DNA from 2 places in the Micrococcus sp. NPDC078436 genome. Region 2 is predicted to be linked to the other one. Evidence: predicted binding sites of a transcription regulator. Region 2 holds the regulator's gene; the other holds the start of a gene.
What was found. Region 2 encodes LexA, which represses DNA repair genes until DNA is damaged. Its sites were predicted from a motif close to TCGAACANNTGTTCGA; they were not measured.

Region 1 (7,599 bases), on a different contig from region 2:
GGGCGTCTGGCGGGGGCGAGGCGCCCGACGGGGAGGTGCGGCGCGAGCTGCACGTGGCGCGGTGGGGACTCGTTCCGCCATGGGCGAAGGAGCTGTCCGTGGGGTCGCGGGCGTTCAACGCCCGGTCCGAGACGGTGGCACAGAAGCCGACGTTCCGGGCGGCCGTGCGTTCGCGCCGTTGCGCGGTGCCGGTGGAGGGGTACTACGAGTGGAAGAAGCCGGAGCCCGGGGCGAAGGGAGCCGACGGGAAGGCCGCCGAGAAGCAGCCCTTCTACGTGCACCCGGCCGGCGCCGGTGACGGCGAGGGGCCCGTGATCTGGTTCGCCGGGCTCTACGAGTGGTGGCAGGACCCGGAAGCGAAAGCCGCGGGAGAGGACGCGTGGGTGCTCTCGACGTCGATCCTGACGATGGCGGCGCCGAACATGGAGGCGGAGGATCCGCTGCTGGCGGAGCTGGGGGAGCTGCACGACCGGCTGCCCGTGCCCTTGGGAGCCGAGGCGATGGCCCGCTGGCTGGAGCCCGGGAAGCTCGGGTCGGCAGAGGAGGCCGAACTGCTCGTGGACGAGGTGTGCGCGCAGGCGTACGGCGTGGCGTCGGGGTGGCGCCTGCGCCCGGTGGGCTCGGCCGTGGGGAACGTGCGGAACAACGGCCCGGAGCTGATCGAGGAGCCCGGCGAGGTGCAGGAGCGACTCCTCTGAGGTGGGCCGGGTGGGGCGCCCGGAGGTGAGCCGAGGAGCGGCCTTCAGCCGCCGTCCGGGGCGTCGATGGGCCCGGTGCAGCCCCACGCGGAGGCGTCGGCGCCGCAGTCGTCGGCGACGTTGCGCGTGACTGTGCGCCAGATGTCCGCGGTGACCGGGGCGGCGTCCAGGGTGATGGTGCCGGGGATCAGCTGCCACTCGCCGCCGGCCACCCGGTACTCGCCGACGTACACCGTGGTCAGGCCGACCGTGTAGGACCCCGTGTCCTCGTAGACGTGGCTCGTGGGGGTGGGCACGTTGAACTCGGGCTGCGCGTGGCCTCCGTCGTGGGTGGTCACGGTGCCGGTGCCGTCACCGTAGGTCCAGTGGAAGGTGACGGGCGTGGCGCGGAGTTCGATGTCCTGGCCGGCGATGGTCGTGGTCAGGGAGACCGGCTGCGCGAGGGTGTAGAAGTTGGTCTCCGCGTTGCGGACGCCGCGGCCGGCGTTGTCCGACTCGATCGTCGGCTCCAGGACCAGGAGGGTGCGGACTTCGTCGATGGTGACCGGGGGAGCGGCGTCGCCTGCGGCGCCGATGGGAGCCGGGCCGGTGCCGGTGCCCGTGCAGATGGGGGTGGAGTAGGTGACCTGTGGTGTACCCGTACTGATGTCAGTTGTCTCCGTCATAACCCACTCGCCACCGTCAGGACAGAACTTTTCCTTCTGCTCTTGACAGGTTTTGAAGTCTGGGTTGCCCACCTGGTTCGGGTCGCAGGCGTTCATTGTGACGTTTGTCTTCAGTGAGGGCTCTGGTGCGGACGCCTCTTCTATGTCCCGCGGAGGCGCTTCTGGGTCAACGTCATTGACGATCCCCGTTCTTTTAGAAACTCCGCCCTGGTGGCACTTCTTTGAGACAGCGATGGACGAAGCGGAGAGTGCGTAGATTGCTTTATTGGTGGTGCATTCCTCGGAGATTTGCTGGCCGCGAGCCGGGGTGACGCCAATGATTGCCAGCGTGAGGATCAACAGGGCCATATTCTTGATTGATCTGGTGGTTTTGAATTTCATTGTCATCTATCCCCGCGTCCCTGGAAGGTCATTGATTCTACAAACCAACTCTTCAAGTCATCATCATAGATGAGATCAGCTACCCAAGGGGCGCCCTTTGATTCCGGTACGTTTCCCCCCTCGGGCGTAGAGCCATCGCGCATGTATCCCGTGCCGCTGGAGAAATTCATGATAAGCGTCGCGTTATATCCACTAGAAGATGGCCTGAGGCGAGCGGAACTCACATTGGACTGGGTGCCTGTGAACCATCCTTCATTCGAGTAGATGGCCTCCATCGAGCTAATTATGTGACTGCAGAAGGCGCAAGCCTCCCAAGATGCGGTGCGTGTGGGACCCGCATCCCCCGTCTGCTGCATGTAGTAGACCGTCTCCCAGAAGTACTTCACCGCCGCCTCGGCGCCCTCCTGGGTCTCTTCCTTCATGACCTCGGGCATCACCGGCTTCGGCACGTTCTGGGCGGGGCCTTCGGCGGAGGCGGGGACGTACGGACCGCTCGCCGTTGCGCTCGCGGGTCCGCTCCCGCTAGATGGCGCCGTGCCGCCGTCGGGGGTGGAGGGAGATGCGCCGGCCGTAGCCGTAGCCGTAGCCGTGGGGGTGTCAGCGGCCTGCGTGGACGAGGCGGGCGCCGTCGTCGTGGTCTCGGTCGGTGCCGGGTCTCCGCCGCCGCAGGCCGTGAGGGCCAGTGCGAGGGCGGCTGCCAGCGATGCGGCCTGGGCGGGGCGTCGGCGGGGCAGGGCGCGTGGGGGTGCGGTGATGGACAAGGTCCCCTCCTCAGAAGACATCCGTTCCGTCCGCCGCCACGGCTCTGATCCCGTGAAGACCACCGCGTGAGCGGCGTGTGAGTGGCGACACTGGCGAGTGTACGCATGCCTCCGCGACACGCGAGGGGTTCTCCACAGGGCGGACCGTGAACATCGTCAGACGCGCAGGTGTCGTGTTCCCGACCGTTCATCTGCTCGTTCCGTGGGCGTTCCGCGCCGGGCATCCCCGGGGTCATCTCAGCCTCCTAACGTCCAGGTCAGCGACGCTTCCGCGACGTCATCGACCGCCGCTTCAGCAGGAGAGAGCCATGACCGATCGCATCCCCGAGTCCCCGTCCGTCGATCGCCGCGGCATCCTCGCCGGAGGCGGAGCCTTCGCCGCGGCCGGCGTGCTGGCCGCAGCCCCCGTCGCCCAGGCCGCGCCTCCGGCCCACGCCCCTGCCCATGGACGTCGCCGTGACGCCGGCGCCCAGTCCATGCCGCTGGCGTTCGGCAAGAGCCGCCGCTTCAAGATCGTGCAGTTCAACGACACCCAGGGCGGCCACGCCGCGGACCGTCGCACCCTCGAGTTCATGGGCAAGGTCCTGGACCGGGAGAAGCCGGACTTCGCGCTCATCAACGGCGACGTCATCGACGGCTCGCCCACCACGGACCTGCAGGTGATGCAGGGGATCAACAACTTCGTCATGCCGATGGAGTCCCGCGGCGTGAAGTGGGCCATCACCTTCGGCAACCATGACGAGGACTCGGTCACGGAGCACGGCACCTCGATGACGGAATCCCGGATCGTGGACTTCGTGCGCCAGTACAAGCACAACCTCAACCCGGCCGTGGACCCGTCCAAGCCGGGCCACTCCGACGCCCAGCTGCTCGTGCGGGGGTCCCGCGGCGCCGCCCCCTCCTTCGCCATCTGGCTGCTCGACTCGGGCCGCTACGCCACCGCCCAGGACGCCGCCGGGCAGTCCACCGAGGGCGTCATGGACTACGACTGGATCCGTCCGCAGCAGATCCGCTGGTACGAGGAGGCCTCGGAGGCCACCGCGGAGCGCTTCGGCAAGGGCGTCCCCGGCCTCATGTTCTTCCACATCCCCACGTTCGAGCACTCCTACATGTGGTACGCCTCCCAGGGCGAGAAGGACGAGGCCCGCCACGCGGAGGCCGTGCGCCGTCACGCCATCGAGGGTGTGAAGCACGAGGACGTCTACCACGGTCTGATCAACTCGGGCATCTACGCCTCCGTGAAGGAGCGCGGCGAGGTCAAGGGCATCTACTGCGGCCACGACCACATCAACACCTACAAGGGGAACTACTACGGCGTCGAGCTCGGCTACGCGCCCGGCACCGGCTTCGACACCTACGGCCTCAACGACGGCACGTGGGATCAGCACACCCTCCGCGGCGCCCGCGTGTTCGAGCTCGACGAGCGCACCGAGGCCGTCTACACCGGCGACACCCGCATCGTCTGGGCCCGTGACCTCGGGATCGACATGAACCCGGAGGGCAAGCCGGTGGCCGCGCCTGCCGCCTTCCCGCGGTACGTGAAGGCCTGAGCGCGGCCCCGCCCCGCCCGGGGGCGTGAGCACGGCGACGTCGGCACCCGCGCGGGTGCCGACGTCGCCTTTTCCCCGGGCCCCCTTAACGTGTCCGCTGCCACCCGTAGTGTCCCTCCCATCGGGTTCGAACACATGTTCGGGTACGATCGAGAGTGCGACCTCCGGCCCTCGGTCCCATCGCGGGCCGAGGCTTCCCGACTCTTCCCCTGCCCGCCGTCGCGGGTGGGTCGCGCTCCCGCCGTCCGTCGGCGCCCGCCGGCGGATCCGTCCGCAGCGCACACAGGGAGAGAGCAGCATGGGAGTCTTCACGCAGTCCGTGGCGGTGGAGCGCGCCCCGGACGGCGCGCCGCAGGGCCTGCATTGGAACGGGCGGGACTACGTCATCGCCGAGCGGCCGATGCGCTGGTTCGAGCGTCGCCGCTGGTGGGCCGAGGAGGTGCGGGCCGAGAAGGGCCGCGGGCCGGGCCTGGTGGACCATGAGATCTGGCGCCTGCAGGTGCGCCTCGCCCGGGCCGGCTCCGCCCCCGTGCAGACCCTGGACGTCGCCCACCACCTCGACTCCGGGCGTTGGCGCCTCATTCGCGTCCACGAGGTCGCTCATGACCTGCGGAGGACGGCGTGAGGTCCCGTCCGCCCCTCCGGGGCCTGCCCCCCGCTTCCGTCATTCGAACATGTGTTCTATTGTGGGTGAGTGGCCGCCTCGGCGGCCACAGGCCGCCCCGACCGCCTCCTTCCCCTGGCTCGGACCCCCGCACGCTTCCCGGCTCGTGCACCCGCCGCGCTTCCCGCGCCGCCCCCGTCGGAGACCCCGGCGGGGTGGTCCAGCACGTCCAGGAGAGCTCCCCATGGGTGACCGCACGCCCCCGCCCGTCCCGTTCCCCCATCTGCACATGGCCTCGGCCTTCAGCGCCCACTACGGGGTGAGCTGGCCCGAGGACCTCGCCGCGGCCGCCGCCGCGGCGGGCATGGACCTGCTCGCGTGCACCGATCGCGACGGCCTCTACGGCATGGCCAAGCACGTGGGCGCGTGCCTGCAGCACGGCATCGCGCCCGTGGTCGGGGTGGACCTCGCCCTGCGCTGGTCGGAGGAGGACGGCGACGCCGGCCGGGCCGTCATCCTCGCCCGGGGTGGCTCCCACGGGTCCGGCTACCGCGCCCTGTGCCAGGTGATCTCCGCGGCCCATGCCCGTACCACCGGGGGAGCGGGCGGAGGCAGCCCCTGGGCCGCCGTCGCCGAGCTGGCGGAGGCCGCCGGGGGGCGCGTGCCCACCGCCGCCAACCCCGCGAACCCGCCGAGCCCGGAACTGTTCGTGCTCCTCGGGCCGGACTCGGACCTCGGACGCCACCTCGCCCGCCGCCGCTACACCGCGGGAGTGGGCGCCCTGCGCCGGTGGCGCTCGGCCCTGCCCGCCGGATCTGTGCACGTCGACGTCGTCACGCACCTCTCCGCGCCCGGCCGACGGCTGGACACGGGCCACGCCGTGAAGATGCTGCGCGCCGCCCGGGACACCCGCACGCCCGCCGTGCTGACCAACGCCGTGCGGTACGCCGCCCCGGACGGCGCGGCCACCGCGGACGTCCTCGACGCCGCCCGGGCGCTGAGCTCCCTCGACGCCCTGCACGACCTGCAGCCCAACGGACAGGGCTGGCTCAAGCCCACCGAGCACATGCACCGGATCGCCCGTGAGGTGTGCGAGGCCGCGGACGAGCCTGCCGCGCCCCTCCTGGAGTCCACCCGCCGCCTGGCCGAGGCCTGCGCCCTCGACCCCGAGAGCGATCTCGGCTGGGGCCGGCCCCGGGTGCCCGAGGCCTCCGTCATCGGGGTGGACGGGCCGCCCGACCGCGTGCTGCACGAGCGGACCCTCGCCGGCCTGGCCGCCCGCTACCCGCGTCTGCACACCGGCTCCGGGTTCGGCACCAGTCAGGAGGCCCGCGACCTGCAGGACCGGGTCGAGCACGAGCTCGGGATCATCTCGCGCCTCGGGTTCGCGAGCTACTTCCTCACGGTGTCCTCCGTGGTGGACCTGATCGAGGGGATGGGCGTGCGGGTCTCCGCGCGCGGCTCCGGGGCGTCGTCGCTGGTGAACCACGCGCTGCGGATCTCCAACGTGGACCCCATGGCCAACGGCCTGATCATGGAGCGCTTCCTCTCGGACGCGCGCTCCACCCTGCCGGACATCGACATCGACGTGGAGTCCGCGCGCCGCCACGAGATCTACCGTGCCGTGTTCGAGCGCTTCGGGGCCGAGCGGACCACGCTCATGAGCATGCAGAACGCCTACCGGGCCCGCGGCGCCGTCCGGGACGCGGGGATGGCCCTGGGCCTGCCGGACGAGGACGTGGACGTCATCGCCAAGCAGCTGTGGCGCTTCTCCGCCTCCAGCTTCCGCGAGGCGCTGCAGCGCATGCCCGAGTTGGGGGAGCTCTCCCGCCGCGTGGAGTCCGGCCGCCGGGCGGGGCGGCATCAGCTGGACCTGCTGGTGGACATCACGGAGCGTCTCGATCGCCTGCCCCGGCACATCTCCATGCACCCGTGCGGCGTCATCCTCGGCGACGCCACCCTCCTGCACCGCACGCCCGTGCAGCCCTCGGGCATGGGCCTGCCGATGAGCCAGTTCGACAAGCACGACATGGACCCCATGGGCTTCCTCAAGCTGGACATCCTCGGCGTGCGCATGCAGTCGGCGATCGCCTACACGCTGGCGGAGGTGGAGCGCATCACGGGGGAGAGGCCGGACCTCGAGCGGGTCCCCCTCGACGACGAGGCGACCTTCGAGATGATCCGCACCACCCACACTCTCGGCTGCTTCCAGATCGAGTCGCCGGGCCAGCGGGAGCTGATCGGCAAGCTCGCCCCCCGCGAGTTCAACGACCTCACGGTGGACATCTCCCTCTTCCGTCCCGGCCCCATGCAGTCGGACATGGTACGGCCCTTCCTGGAGCAGCGGCACGGCTGGGCGGCGGCCCGCTGCCCGCACCCGCACCTCGAGCCCGTGCTCGCCGAGACGCACGGCGTCACCGTGTTCCACGAGCAGGTGCTGCGCACCATGGACGTCATGACCGGCTGTGGCCTGGCCCGCGCGGACGAGTTCCGCCGGCTCCTCGGCGGGCCCGCCGAGCGCACGGTGGAGGAGTACTTCCGCTCCCACGCGCTGGAGAAGGGGTACGACCTCGACGTGATCGACGAGGTCTGGGGCACCCTCCACGCCTTCGGCTCGTTCGGCTTCTGCAAGGCCCACGGCGCCGCGTTCGCCGTGCCCACCTACCAGTCCGCCTGGCTCAAGACGCACCACCCCGAGGCCTTCATGGCCGCCATCCTCGAGCATGACCCCGGCATGTACCCGGCCCGCCTCATGGTGGCCGAGGCCCGCCGCATGGGCATCCCCGTGCTCCCGGTGGACGTCAACGCCTCCACTCGGCACGTGCGCGTCGAGTGGGTGCCCTCGCACCCGGAGGTGGACGGCCACGGCCTCCACGGGGAGGGCGCCCACGACGACGGCGCGCGTCACCCCGCGGACGGCGGATGCGTGGACGACGACGG
Region 2 (7,599 bases):
ATGCCCCGCTTGTCCCCGAGGGCGACGCGGAGCACCTCGCCGAGCGTGATCGCGACGTCCTCCACCGTGTGGTGCACGTCGATGTGGGTGTCCCCCGTGGCGCGGACCCTGAGGTCGATCCGCGAATGGCGCGAGAGCGCCGTGAGCATGTGGTCGTAGAACGGGACACCCGTGGAGATGTCCGCGGCGCCGGAGCCGTCCAGGTCCATCTCCACGTGCACGTCCGACTCGCTCGTGGTGCGCTCCATGCGCGCCCGGCGTCCGGAGATCAGCTCGGCTTCCACGGGTCCTCCTGGGGATACGGGGTGACGGTCGCATCCATCCTAGGTTCGGCGGCGCATGCCCGGCCGCGCGCGTCGTTGCGTCTCGCGCGGCGGCCGGCGCGGGGTCACCGTGCACCCGCGGCGAGGGCCTCCTCAAGGGCGGTGAGGAACGCGGTGGTCTCCTCCTCCGTGCCCGCGGTGACGCGCAGGTGGTGCGGGATGCCGACGTCGCGCACCAGCACCCCCCGCTCGAGGAGCGCCTCCCACACGGCGTGCGCGTCCTCCAGGTGGCCGAAGAAGACGAAGTTCGAGTCCGAGACGGCCGGGTCCAGGCCCAGCTCGCGCAGCCGGGCCACGATCCGGTCGCGCTGGGCCTTGATGTCCGCCACGGTCTCCAGGAGCGTCTCCACGTGCTCGAGGGCGGCGATCGCGGTGGCCTGCGTGACCGAGGAGAGGTGATAGGGCAGGCGCACGAGGCGCAGGGCATCCGCCACGGCCGGGTCCGCGGCGAGGTAGCCGAGGCGGGCGCCGGCCAGGGCGAACGCCTTGGACATGGTGCGGGTGACGATGAGCCGCTCGCGCCCCTCCAGGAGGGTGAGGGCCGAGGGCGTGCCGTCGAGCGCGAACTCGGCGTAGGCCTCGTCCACGACCACCATGGCGCCCGGGCCGCCCTCGGCCTCGTTCCGGGCCTGGGCGGTGTAGACGGCCTCGATCACGTCCAGCCCGAGGGCGGTGCCCGTGGGGTTGTTGGGCGAGGCGAGGAAGACGAGGTTCGGACGGTGCTCGCGCACCATGGCCGCGGCATGCTCGGCCGAGAGGGTGTGGTCAGCGGCGCGCCCGCCGTCGACGAATGCCGTGTCCGTGCCCGCGGCCAGCAGCGGATACATGGAGTAGGAGGGGAGGAAGCTGAGGACGCTGCGGCGCGGCCCGCCGAAGGCCTGGAGGATCTGCTGGAGCACCTCGTTGGAGCCGTTGGCCGCCCACACGTGTGCCGCGGTCAGCCCGTGGCCGAGGTACCCGGCCAGGCTCTCCCGCAGCCGGGTGAACTCGCGGTCCGGGTAGCGGTTCAGCCCCCCGGCGACCTGCGCCACCCGTGCCACGACGGCCTCCGCGACCTCCGGGGGGACGGGGTGCGTGTTCTCGTTCGTGTTGAGCATGAACGGCACGTCCAGCTGGGGGGCGCCGTAGGGGCTCTGCCCGCGCAGGCCCTCGCGCAGCGGGAGGGAGGTCAGATCGGTCATACGGGCCATTCTAGGAACGGGAGCACGCCGAGCGCGCCGTGAGTCGCCGGCCAGCCCTCAGTCCCCCGCGGGCACGAACAGGGACTCGCCCAGCTCGAGCTCCCGGCCCTCCAGGCTGTTCAGCTCGGCGATCCGCGTCATGGTGGTGAAGGGGTCCTCCTCCGGCGCAGCCTCGGCGGCGATGGACCACAGGCTGTCCCCCGGCATGACCGTGACGGTCTCCAGACGCGCGCCCGGACCCTCGGAGGAGACCGCCGCAGGGGAGGTGAGGACGCCCGCGAGGAACGCCGCGACGACGGTGAGCACGGCCGCCGCCAGCATGAGCGGAAGCCCGCGGAGCACGAGACGGCCGCGCCTGTTGAGGCGGAACCCGCTCGGAGCGGGGCGAGCGGGGACGGGACGGGAGAGAGCTGCGGTCAGGGTGGTCATGGTGATGGTCGCCTTCCTCCCGCTGCGGGCGGGAATTCGAACGTGTGTTCGAACCTGTTCGAATCCATGTCTAGCACACACCTTCGAGACACGCCCAGCGTGGATCGAACATATCTTTGGATCCGGTGACGGACTCCACTAGGGTCGAGGGCACCGGACGTGCTCCGACCCGCGGTGGATCGCCTACAGGGCAAGACCATCAGCAGGGGTGGACACGCTAAGCGACCTCGGGAGAACGGACCGCCGCATGGCCACCCCTGACCACCAGACCCCAGCCGGGTCCGCCCCCTCGCTCACGTCCCGCCAGCGGCGGATCGTGGAGACCATCCGCCACGCGATCGCGGAGTGCGGCTACCCCCCCTCCATGCGGGAGATCGGGGACGCGGCGGGCCTCGCCTCGCTCTCCTCCGTCACGCATCAGCTCGGCCAGCTCGAGCGCTTCGGCTACATCCGCCGCGATCCGGGCCGCCCCCGCGCGCTCGAGGTGCTGCTGGCCGAGGACGGGACGACGCTGACTGCCGAGACGGCCTCCCCCGTCGCCCCGGTCTCCGAGCTCCCCCAGATCCCCTCGTGGCACACGGACGCCGCCGAGGGCGACGCCGTCTCCATCCCGTGGGTGGGTCGGATCGCGGCCGGCGGCCCCATCCTCGCCGAGCAGCAGGTGGAGGAGGTCATGACGATCCCGCGCCGCCTCACGGGTGAGGGCGAGCTGTTCATGCTCCGCGTCTCCGGCGACTCGATGGTGGACGCCGCCATCTGCGACGGCGACTGGGTGGTGGTGCGCCGGCAGGAGACCGCGGACAACGGGGACATCGTGGCCGCGCTGCTCGACGACGAGTCCACCGTGAAGACCTTCCGCCAGCGCGACGGCCACACGTGGCTGCTCCCCCAGAACACCGCCTACGAGCCCATCATGGGTGACCACGCCACCATCATGGGCCGCGTGGTCACCGTGCTGCGGGCGCTCTGAACGGCGCCCGCGGCGCGGACGGTCAGACCAGGCCGAGCCACCGCCAGTACGTCGCGGAGAAGAGCAGGACCATGAGGTAGCCGATCACCGTGATGGGCAGTCCCGCCTTGAGGAACTGCATCGGGGTGAACGCGCCCGTGCCGTACGCGAGCATGTTCTGCGGCGCGGAGACCGGCAGCAGGAAGCCGAAGCAGATCAGGAACTGCATGATCACGACGAACCCGAGGCCGCCCTCCGCGGCGTTCGGGATGGACGCGGCGAAGGCGATGAACACCGGGATCAGGGCGCTCGAGAGCGCGGTGGCCGAGGCGAAGCCCAGGTGGATGAGGATCGTGAAGGCGCCCATGACGGCGATCAGCGCGACGATCGGCAGCTCGGCGAGGCCGAGCGCGGTGAAGGTGCGCTCCGAGAGCCACGCGGCGGCGCCCGTCTTGAGCAGCAGCGAGCCGAGCGAGATGCCCACGGCGAACACCACGAGCGTGCCCCAGTTGACGAGCTTCTCCACGGTCTTCCACGAGAACACGCCGACGCGCGGGAGCAGGAGGAAGGCGACGGCGGCCAGGGTCACGGTGGTCGCATCGACGGGATGCAGGACGCCCTGGGTGGCCCACGCGGTCACCAGGAGGACGGCCACCACCGTCAGGCGCATCTCCTTGCCCGTCATCGGGCCGAGGGCGGCGAGGTCGCGCTGGACGACCTCGCGACCGCCGACCATGCGGTCGGTCTTCGGCTTGATGGCCCAGCGCATCACGAAGTAGAGCACCACGGACATGACGGCGGCCCACGGCGCGCCCCACACGAACCACTCGAGCCACGTGATCTGGCGGCCCATCTGGTCCTGGATGAAGCCGACAGCGACGAGGTTCTGGGCCGCGGAGGTCATGATGCCGATGTTCCAGATGGAGATGGCCTGCGCGGCGGTGATGACGAGCAGGGCGCTGAGCTTCGAGTCGGTCGGCATGCCGAAGACCGCTACGAGGCCCATGAGGATCGGCACCACCGCGCCGGCGCGTGCCGTGGCCGACGGGACGAAGAAGGACAGGATGATCGTGATGACGATCGTGCCGATGAGGATGTTGCTCGTCTTCTCGCCGGCGAACTTCAGCACGAGGAGCGCCACGCGCTTGTGCAGCCCCGTGGCCTGCATGGCGGCGGCGAGCACGAGGGCGCCGGCCACGAGGGCCACCGCGGAGTTGGAGAAGCCGCCCAGCGCGAGCCCCAGGGCGCCTGACGTGCCGAGGGCGGTCTCCGGGTCCGCCATGTCCGGGGCGAATCCGACGAGGAACGCGATCAGCCCGATGATGAGCACGGCGCTGACCGGGTAGGTGACGGCCTCGCTCACCCACATGATGACGGCGAACGCGAGGACCGCGAGCGCCCGCTGTCCGGCGACGGAGAGTCCGAGCTCCTGCAGGCCGGGCATCAGGGCCACCGCGGCCATCGCGGCCATCGCGAGGACGGCCAAGGCCAGCCACACCGGCTTGAGGTTCAGGTGCGCCAGGAAGGAGTCGTGGTGGCGATTCGCCGCGCGCTCGTGCGCCCGGACCACCTCCCGCTCCTCGCGGGCCTGGCCGCCCAGGGAGGCGCGGCGTTCGGCCGTCCTCCGCAGTCGATGGGATCCTGAGGTCCTGCCGGTGGCCATGGCCGCCCGCCTTGCCGCCGCGCGCGGCGGCGTGCTCGCTCCGGAGGGCCGCGGGGCCGGGGCCCTCACCACGATTCTAGGCCTGACGTGGGCTCCTGACGGCCGCTGGTCGGGTGTCCTCGGACGCCCTCAGTCCTCCTCGGCGAGGCGCGCCAGCACGCCCCGCACCACCTGCCGGTCCGTGGTCCGCCAGAAGTCCGGCAGAGCGCTCGTGATGTAGCCGCCGTAGCGCTCGGTGGCCAGACGTGAGTCCAGCACGGCGACGACGCCGCGGTCCCCGACGGCGCGCACGAGGCGGCCGGCGCCCTGGGCCATGCGGACGGCGGCGTGCGTGGCCGACACCTTCATGAACCCGTTGCCGCCGTGCCGGGCGATGTCCCGCGTGCGCGCCTGGGAGAGCGGGTCGTCCGGGCGCGGGAACGGGATCCGGTCGATCACCACGAGGCGCAGCGAGGAGCCCGGCACGTCCACGCCCTGCCACAGGCTCATGGTCCCGAAGAGGGAGGCGTCCCGCTCCTCGGCGAACTGCCGGACGAGTGCGGAGAGGGTGGCATCGCCCTGGCACAGGATCGTCTGCGTCGGGCCCAGCCGGCGGCGCATCTCCGCCGCGGCGTCCTCGGCGGCCCGCCGGGAGGAGAACAGGCCGAGCGTGCCGCCGTTCGAGGCCTTCATGAGCTCCCCGAGCTCGTCGAGGGACTCGGGGGAGGCCGTCCTCCCGGGACGCGGCAGGTGCCGGGCCACGTACAGCACGCCCTGGCGGGGATAGTCGAAGGGGCTGCCGACGTCGAGGGCGGTGTACGCGGGGGCGTCAGGCCCGGCGAGGCCGACGTCACCGGCCACCGAGTCGAACCGCCGCTCCCCCGTGCCCACGGTCAGCGTGGCGGAGGTGAGCACCGTGGTGGCCTTACCGAAGAGCCCCTCACGCAGCTTGCCTGCCACCGAGATGGGGGCCACGTAGAGCTGCGGCGGGTCCTCCTCGTTGCCGGGCTGCCAGCCGACGCCGGGCTCGAAGTGCCCGGGCCGCGTGGCCCACAGGACCTCCGGGAAGTCGGCCTCGGGGCGCGCGGCGAGCATGCGCTCGGTGACCTCGAGGACCTCGACGAGGCGGGAGCGGGCCATCTGGTGGCCGCCGTCGCCGTCGGCCTCCTTGTCCTTGCTCTGGCCGAGGTCTGAGAAGCACTGCCGGGCGGCAGCGAGGACGGCGGCCAGCGCCTGCTCCTGCACCTCGTCCGGGCCGGTGGCGAGCAGCCCCGAGGGGGTGCCCGCGAAGGCGCGGTCCAGGGCAGCACCGGCCTGCACGAGGTCCTCGACCGCCACCGAGGTGTGGCGCCGGACCGAGGTGGCGGCGCCGTGCACGATCGAGCCGGAGAGCTGGCCCGTCACCGCGCCGGTGACGCGGTCCTGCAGCTCGTGCGCCTCGTCCACCACCACGGCGGAGTAGGCGGGGAGCACGGCGAGTCCCTCGAACGCGCTGATCGCGAGCATCGCGTGGTTGGTGACCACCACGTCGGCGTCCGCGGCGTCCGCGCGGGCGTGCTCCGAGAAGCACTCGTCCGCCATGGGGCAGCGGGACGCGCCGAGGCAGTCCACGGCCGAGACCGAGACCTGCCGCCAGGCGCGGTCCGTCACGGGGACCTCGAGGTCGTCGCGGTCGCCCGTCTCCGTCTCGTCCGCCCACGCACGCAGGTACATGACCTCCTTGCCCAGCAGCGACGACGGCCCTGAGGCCCCGTCCGCGGCGGAGCCGATCACGCCGCCGTCGTCGGCCACCGTGAAGAGGGCCTCCTCGCCCTCGTCCCCGGGATACCCGCCGTCCACCTTGTGCCGGCACAGGTAGTTGGAGCGCCCCTTGACGAGCGCGACGACGGGCTCGCGCGGCAGCTCCCCCTTCAGCGCCTCCACGAGGCGCGGGGCGTCCCGCTTCATGATCTGCGCCTGGAGGGCCAGGGTGGCCGTCGCGATCACGACGGGGTCCTCCTGGTCCATGGCGTGCTGCAGCGCCGGGATCAGGTAGGCCAGCGACTTGCCGGTGCCGGTCCCGGCCTGGACCAGCAGGTGCCGCCGCGACTCGAGGGCGCGCGCGACCTGCAGGACCATCTCCTTCTGGCCCGCGCGCTCCTGGCCGCCCGTGGCCTCGACCACGGCGTCCAGGAGCCGCAGCGCCTCCCTCTCCCGATCCGTGCGGGGGGCCGAGACGGCCCCCTCCGCGGCGTCCGCCCCGCTCATGAGGCGTCGGAGTCCACGCGGTGCTCCGCGAGCTCGGCGGCGATGTCCTCGCGCACGAGGACGGTCAGGCGGGTGCCGCCCTCCTCATAGGCCTCGGCGAGGATCTCCGCATCCGCGGAGTGCAGGCGCGAGACCACGTCGCCCCGCGTGAACGGGACGAGCAGCTCGAGGCGCACGCTGGGCCGCGGGATCGTGGCCGCGATGGCCTTCTCCAGCTCGTCGATGCCGGCGCCGGTGCGGGCCGAGACCACGACGGTGTGCGGCTCCTTCGAGCGGATGCGGGCGATGACCACGGGATCCGCCGCGTCCGCCTTGTTCAGCACGATGATCTCCGGGATGCGCTGCGCGTCCACCTCGGCCAGCACGCCGCGCACGGCGGCGATCTGCCCCTCGGGGTCCGGGTGCGCGCCGTCCACGACGTGGAGGATGACGTCCGCGTCCGCGACCTCCTCCAGGGTGGAGCGGAAGGCCTCCACGAGCTGCGTGGGAAGGTTGCGCACGAAGCCCACGGTGTCCGAGAGCGTGTAGCCGATGCCGTCCGGGGTCACGGCCTTGCGGACCGTGGGGTCCAGGGTGGCGAACAGCGCGTTCTCCACGAGCACCCCCGCGTGGGTGAGGCGGTTGAGCAGTGAGGACTTGCCCGCGTTGGTGTAGCCGGCGATGGCCACGGACGGCACCCGATTGCGCCGGCGGTTGGCCCGCTTGGCCTCGCGCGCCGGCTTCATGGCGGAGATGTCCCGGCGCAGCTTGGCCATGCGCGTGCGGATGCGACGGCGGTCCAGCTCGATCTTCGTCTCGCCAGGGCCGCGGGAGCCGATGCCCTCGCCG

Region 1: AB0302_RS10030 (DUF6504 family protein) is a predicted target of LexA. The motif match lies at 4,183-4,198, and genes of this name have one in related genera.

Annotation. Positions count from the first base shown of each region.
Region 1 covers NZ_JBFBLX010000018.1:7,565-15,163, reverse strand. Annotated here, with positions in the region: gene AB0302_RS10050 (SOS response-associated peptidase) at 1-698, shown strand, start outside; gene AB0302_RS10045 (hypothetical protein) at 743-1,363, opposite strand; gene AB0302_RS10040 (DUF6318 family protein) at 1,747-2,526, opposite strand; gene AB0302_RS10035 (metallophosphoesterase family protein) at 2,814-4,055, shown strand; gene AB0302_RS10030 (DUF6504 family protein) at 4,354-4,680, shown strand; gene dnaE (DNA polymerase III subunit alpha) at 4,904-7,599, shown strand, end outside.
Region 2 covers NZ_JBFBLX010000001.1:77,616-85,214, reverse strand. Annotated here, with positions in the region: gene hisB (imidazoleglycerol-phosphate dehydratase HisB) at 1-248, opposite strand, end outside; gene AB0302_RS00390 (histidinol-phosphate transaminase) at 389-1,504, opposite strand; gene AB0302_RS00385 (LysM peptidoglycan-binding domain-containing protein) at 1,562-1,933, opposite strand; gene lexA (transcriptional repressor LexA) at 2,181-2,903, shown strand; gene AB0302_RS00375 (DASS family sodium-coupled anion symporter) at 2,926-4,545, opposite strand; gene AB0302_RS00370 (ATP-dependent DNA helicase) at 4,675-6,771, opposite strand; gene hflX (GTPase HflX) at 6,768-7,599, opposite strand, start outside.